Aquabacterium sp. OR-4: one gene and its partner. The protein of the gene in region 2 binds, or shares a complex with, the protein of the main gene of each other region. Links are inferred from orthologs where the notes say so. Each region holds a gene or a part of one and is shown on either strand. Other genes may lie near its edges.

The links.
Region 1: the proteins of trxB (region 2) and trxA are in contact, whole or in part, in a crystal structure (PDB 1F6M), measured with the Escherichia coli proteins. The link is inferred for Aquabacterium sp. OR-4 from one-to-one orthologs.

Annotation. Positions count from the first base shown.
Region 1 is NZ_JAOCQD020000002.1:819,668-822,887, forward strand. Bases 313-3,217 are described here. They hold trxA (thioredoxin TrxA), read left to right. Parts: upstream 313-1,552; coding sequence 1,553-1,882; downstream 1,883-3,217. Other genes in these bases: N4G63_RS15920 (HDOD domain-containing protein), read right to left, coding at 313-1,350; rho (transcription termination factor Rho), read left to right, coding at 2,157-3,217. Outside these bases: more of N4G63_RS15920, read right to left, coding at 1-312; more of rho, read left to right, coding at 3,218-3,220. UniProt on the Escherichia coli protein: Participates in various redox reactions through the reversible oxidation of its active center dithiol to a disulfide and catalyzes dithiol-disulfide exchange reactions.
Region 2 is NZ_JAOCQD020000001.1:2,499,643-2,502,862, reverse strand. What follows is about bases 313-3,217. They hold trxB (thioredoxin-disulfide reductase), read right to left. Parts: upstream 2,291-3,217; coding sequence 1,334-2,290; downstream 313-1,333. Other genes in these bases: N4G63_RS10795 (Crp/Fnr family transcriptional regulator), read left to right, coding at 2,500-3,168; rpmB (50S ribosomal protein L28), read right to left, coding at 758-991; rpmG (50S ribosomal protein L33), read right to left, coding at 549-719; N4G63_RS10815 (2-dehydro-3-deoxy-6-phosphogalactonate aldolase), read left to right, coding at 313-430. Outside these bases: more of N4G63_RS10815, read left to right, coding at 1-312.

The DNA of each region.
Region 1 (3,220 bases), on a different replicon or contig from region 2:
CTCACCGGGCCGCGCCGCGGGTGCGGGCAGCATCAGGCGGCGCATCTGCGCCGCCTCGTCCGGAAAGTGGTACTGCACCAGCAGCCGGCCCAGGCGCTGCAGCAGCGCCAGCAGGTAGCACAGCTCGGCGTCGTAGCCGGCCGGCCGCAGCTGGCGGGCAATGCGCCCGGCCTGGCGCGCCAGCGCAAACTGGCGGCTCAGCTCGTCGGCCTGGGCCGAATCGAGCACGCCCGGCCAGGGCTTCATCACCTGCGCGGCGCGGCGCACGCTGTCGAGCCCGATCAGCGCGATGGCGCGGCGCACCGTCAGGATTGGCCCGCTGCCGGCGCCCATGACGCCACGCACCGCGGCACTGTTGACCTGGCGCAGCAGCTCGAAGCACAGGCCCACGTCCTCCAGCACCACCTCGGCCAGCGCGGCGCTGCTGTCGCGGTCCATCTGCATCAGCCGCGCCGCGCGGCGCGCGCCGCCCGGCATGCCGGGCAGCACGCCGGCGCTGCGCATGCGGTCGGCCAGCACGGCCAGCGGCCCGAGGTTGCCGTCACTGGCACTGCGCAGCCAGCCCGACAAGGCGCGCTCGAAGGTGCGCGCACTGCGGTAGCGCTGGCGCTCCTGCCGGTCGGTGGCACGGTTGACGATGGCGCGCAGGGCTTCGGGCACGGCGCGGCCCTCCACCCAGGGCAGGCGCACGATTTCGCGCCCCTGCGGCGGCATCGAGGCCGCCGCCAGCATTGCATCGGGTTGATCGAGCGCCGGCGCACCGGCCAGCGCATGGTGCAGCACCAGGCCATAGGCCAGCAGGTCGCGCTCGGTTTCCTGGCGCCGGGCCTGCAGGCCGGCGGCCGCATCGGCCTGCACCACGCCCAGGCCGATCAGCTGTCCGCCGCCGTCGCTGCGCAGCAACAACATGCCGGCGTGCAGATCGAGGTGGGCATGCCCGGCGTCGTGGGCCATGGCCAGGCCTTCAAGCGCCTGGGTGGCGGCCGGCACGAAATCGGCCGGCAGCAAGCCCTTGCCGCTGACGCGCTCCAGCAACAGCACGGCGTCACCGCATGCGTAGGCGATGTACGGCCAACGCTCCTGCTCGCCAATCTCGACCGGTGTGGCCAGCCCGGGATGATCAACCCGCGCCGCGCGCTGCGCCGACTGCAGCCAGTGGCGCATGGCCTCCTCGCCCTCGGGCTGCTGGCGCGGCATGGCCAGCACCCATTCACCGGCCGTGTCCGGCGCCTGCACCAGCCACAGCATGCTGCGCTGGGTCTTGGCCAGCAGACGCAAAAGCTGAAAGCGGCCGAGCTTGCGCACAGCCTGGCCGGCGGGCGGACGATCGGAGGGGGCGGGGGCAGGCATGGCGGTCGGATCGGCGGATTCGGCCCGATTGGACGCGTTGCACACCGCGCTGATGGCCCGAACAGGGGCCGATCACGCCGCCTGATTGCCGCCGCCACACCGCAGCCCGGGGGCACAGACCGTGCCAGCCGTGGTGCCGTAAGCCTTTGTGCCACAATCTTTTGACTCCCCATGGAGGGCCCAGCCGCCAAGGAATCAGACGATGAGCAGCGAATTGATCAAGCACACCACCGACGCCAGTTTCGAGGCCGACGTGCTCCAGTCCGGCACGCCGGTGCTGGTTGACTACTGGGCCGAGTGGTGCGGGCCGTGCAAGATGATTGCCCCGATCCTCGACGAGGCGGCCAAGGAATACGGCGCACGCCTGCAGGTGGCCAAGATGAACGTCGACGAAAACCGCGAAGTGCCGGCCAAGTTCGGCATCCGCGGCATCCCGACGCTGATGCTGTTCAAGGACGGTCAGCTGGCCGCCACCAAGGTGGGTGCGATGACCAAGGCGCAATTGACCGCCTTCATCGAGCCGCACCTATAATCTGCAGCCATAGCGCCGGTTTCAGCGCGTCGCCACAAGCGACGCACCGGCGCCACCGGCCCATTGCCACCACGCCACCCGGGCCCGAGCCCGGCGCTTGAACCGCGTGGTTTCGGCCCCTCCCCCGTGACCCCGACCCGCTTCGCCGCCCCCGTGGTGGCGATCCGGCTGCAGCCCGCCAGGCTGCGGCAGCGGGGCGCGCAACAGGGGCCATCTGTTCCGGCCGCCATCGCCCTGGCAAGGCGCGCGGCAACCACCCCAGGGTGACACCCCGATGCATCTGTCCGAACTGAAGGCGCTCCACGTCTCCGAACTCATCACCATGGGCGAGGCGCTGGAGATCGAAAACGTCTCGCGCCTGCGCAAGCAGGAGCTGATGTTCGCCATCATGAAGAAGCGCGCCAAGGCCGGCGAGCAGGTCTTCGGCGACGGCGTGCTGGAGGTGCTGCCCGACGGCTTCGGCTTCCTGCGCTCGATCGACTCGAGCTACATGGCGTCAACCGACGACATCTACCTCAGCCCCAGCCAGGTGCGGCGCTTCAACCTGCACACCGGCGACCTGATCGAGGGCGAGGTGCGGGTGCCCAAGGACGGCGAACGCTACTTCGCGCTGGTCAAGGTCGACCGCGTGAACGGCCTCACGCCCGAGGAGAACAAGCACAAGATCATGTTCGAGAACCTGACGCCCTTGTTCCCCAAGGAAGCGTTCAAGCTCGAGCGTGACAACTTCAAGGGCGAAGAAAACGTCACCGGCCGCATCGTCGACCTGATCGCGCCCATCGGCAAGGGCCAGCGCGCCCTGCTGGTGGCCCAGCCGAAGACCGGCAAGACGATCATGATGAAGCACATCGCGCATGCGCTGGTGGCCAATCATCCCGAGATTCACCTGATCGTGCTGCTGGTCGACGAGCGTCCGGAAGAAGTGACCGAGATGGTGCGCGGCGTGCGTGGCGAGGTCATCTCGTCCACCTTCGACGAACCCGCCGCCCGCCACGTGCAGGTGGCCGAGATGGTGATCGAGCGCGCCAAGCGCCTGGTCGAGTTGAAGAAGGACGTGGTGATCCTGCTCGACAGCATCACCCGCCTGGCCCGCGCCTACAACAACGTGCTGCCCAGCTCCGGCAAGGTGCTCACCGGCGGTGTGGATGCCAATGCGCTGCAGCGTCCCAAGCGCTTCTTCGGTGCCGCGCGCAATGTCGAGGAAGGCGGCTCGCTGACCATCATCGGCACCGCGCTGATCGACACCGGCTCGAAGATGGACGAGGTGATCTACGAGGAGTTCAAGGGCACCGGCAACTGCGAGATCCACCTGGATCGCCGCATGGCCGAGAAGCGCGT
Region 2 (3,220 bases):
GGTGCTGGACACGGCCCAGGTCGATGCGGTGGCGGCGGCCGGTGGGCGGTTGATCGTGATGCCGCATGCCGATGTGGCGGTGATCCGCCATGCCCGCGCGCATGCCGCCGGCCTGCGCGTGGCGCCGGGCGTGTTCACCGCCACCGAAGCCTTTGCGGCGCTGGCCGCGGGGGCCGATGCCCTGAAGCTGTTTCCGGCCGAGGTGCTGCAGCCGGCCGGGCTCAAGGCCTTGCGCGCGGTGCTGCCGGCCGAGGTGCCGCTGTGGCCGGTGGGCGGGGTGTCGCCCGGCAATCTGGCGGCCTGGCGCGCCGCGGGCGCCCACGGCGCCGGCCTGGGCTCGGCGCTGTACCCCGAGGGCGCCGGCGCGGCCGAGGTGGCCACGCGCGCGGCGGCCTTCATCGCGGCCTGGCGGGGCGGCCAGGCCGGCTGAGCCGCAGGGCGCGGCCGGCCTGCCGGCAAGCCGCCCTGGCCACAAAGCGCAAAGCCCACCGCAAGGGTGGGCTTCGATCAGCCAGGATGCAGACGGGCCGCGCAGCGCGGCCGGCCGATCACTTCAGCTTGATTTCCTTGAACAGGACGTGCTTGCGCGCCTTCGGATCGAACTTCATGAATTCGAGCTTCTGGGGCGTGGTCTTCTTGTTCTTGTTGGTCGTGTAGAAGAAACCGGTACCCGCGGTGGATTCCAGCTTGATCTTTTCGCGTCCGCCTTTGGTGGCCATGGTGTGCTCCGAGAGTGCGTGGGGTTAGCGAACGGCGATCAGAGCGCGTTCTTGGCGCGCAGGTCGGCCACGACGGCGTCGATGCCCACCTTGTCGATGAGGCGCAGCGCCGCGTTGGTGATGCGCAGGCGCACCCAGCGGTTCTCGCTCTCGACCCAGAAGCGGCGGTACTGCAGGTTGGGCAGCCAGCGGCGCTTGGTCTTGTTGTTGGCGTGGGAAACGTTGTTACCCACCATCGGGCCCTTGCCCGTGACTTGACAGACGCGTGCCATGACGCTTCTCCAGACTCTGAATGACTGTTGCAGGCACGGCAGCCAGAGCACGGGAAGTGGACACTGCGGTCCGCGTCGCCTGGTGGCTGCCCTTCGAATTGCGATCTGAGCCGACCCCGTTTGGGGCTCGCTTGGAACCCGCGTGGAACGCAGGTGTTGCCCTGAAAAATCAAAAGCAACGCGCCGGCCGAATTCGGCAAAGACGATGATTATAGCCAGAAATCGCCAGGCGGGCCAAACAGCGCTTTTGCAATGGCCCGGGCGCGCGCCGGGCCGCGCTGAGCCGGCCCGCGTCCGCCCGGCGGGTGAGCCCGCGCACCCGCGAGCCCGGGAGCCCCGGCTTCAGCCCTGCTGCTCGAGAAAGCGCTGGGCGTCGAGTGCCGCCATGCAGCCGGTGCCGGCCGAGGTGATGGCCTGGCGGTAGATGTGGTCCTGCACATCGCCGGCGGCAAACACGCCGGGCACGCTGGTCATCGTGGCCAGGCCGTTGAGGCCCGAACGGGTGACGATGTAGCCGTCCTTCATCTCCAGCTGGCCCTGGAAGATCTCGGTGTTGGGCTGGTGGCCGATGGCGATGAAGCAGCCCTTGAGCGCGAGCTCTTCGCTGGCGCTGCCGTCCACGGCCTTCAGGCGCACGCCGGTCACGCCGCTGGGGTCGCCCAGCACCTCGTCGAGCACGCGGTGGGTGTGCAGCACGATCTTGCCGGCCGCCACCTTGTCCATCAGCTTGTCGATCATGATCGGCTCGGCGCGGAACTTGTCGCGGCGGTGCACCAGGTGCACGGTGCTGGCGATGTTGGACAGGTACAGCGCCTCCTCGACCGCGGTGTTGCCGCCGCCCACCACCGCCACCACGTCGCCGCGGTAGAAGAAGCCGTCGCAGGTGGCGCAGCCCGACACGCCGCGGCCCATGAAGGCCTGCTCGCTGGGCAGGCCCAGGTACTTGGCCGAGGCGCCGGTGGCGATCACCAGCGCATCGCAGGTGTAGGTGGCCGAATCGCCGGTGAGGGTGAACGGGCGCTTCGAGAAGTCGACCTGGTTGATGTGGTCGAACACGATCTGCGTGTTGAAGCGCTCGGCGTGCTTCTGGAAGCGCTCCATCAGCTCGGGGCCCTGCACGCCCATCACGTCGGCGGGCCAGTTGTCGACCTCGGTGGTGGTCATCAGCTGGCCGCCCTGGGCCATGCCGGTGACCAGCAGGGGCTTCAGGTTGGCGCGGGCGGCGTAGATGGCCGCGGTGTAGCCGGCCGGGCCGGAGCCCAGGATCAGCAGCTGGGCGTGGGTGGGAGTAGCGCTCATGGTGAAACTCGGTTGATGGCCACCAGCGCGGGTTGGCCGGGGCAAGGCGCAAATTCTGTCACGCGGGCTTGTCCGGCGTGGCGCAGGGCAATCAATCGGCACAATAGAGAAATCCGTACAGAAATGCGGTGGTATGTCGCCGTTGCTTTGCGTTACGGCGCGTCGAAACCACCAGCACACTGCCGGCACACGGTAGGAAGGGAATCACGATGTCGATGTTGAGCAACCTGGATCTGATCCGGCGCGTGCCACTGTTCTCGATGCTGACCAATGATCAGGCGCAGGCGATCGCCGACAGCGTGGTCAAGCGGCGTTTTCGCCGCGGCGAGCTGGTGGTGGAGCAGGGCCGCAAGAGCAACGCGCTGTTCATCCTGCTCAACGGCCGGGCCCGCGTGCTCACCGCCGACAACCGCGGCCGCGAGGTCATCCTGGCGGTGCTGGAGGCCGGCGACTACGTGGGCGAGATGAGCCTGATCGACAACGAGGCGCATTCGGCCACGGTGCGCTGCGAGGTGCAGACCGACATGCTGATCCTGGGCCGCGCCGATTTCCAGCGCTGCCTGCCCGAGCATTCGTCGCTGAGCTATTCCATCCTGCGCGGCCTGGTGCGGCGCCTGCGCCATGCCGACCGGCAGATCGAATCGCTGGCGCTGCTGGACGTGTACGGCCGCGTGGCGCGCACGCTGCTGGAGATGGCCGAAGACGTCAACGGCGTCAAGATCATCCGCAGCAAGGTGTCGCGCCAGGACATGGCCAAGGTGGTGGGCGCCTCGCGCGAGATGGTCAGCCGGGTCATGAAGGACCTGGAGGAGCGCGGCGTCATCGAGACCCAGGAAAACGGCTCGGTGATCATCAAGGAACGTGCTACCCAGGAGTAGCCCGAGGGCAGGCCCGGCGCGCCGCACGGCGTGAGCCGGTTCCGCCTGAATC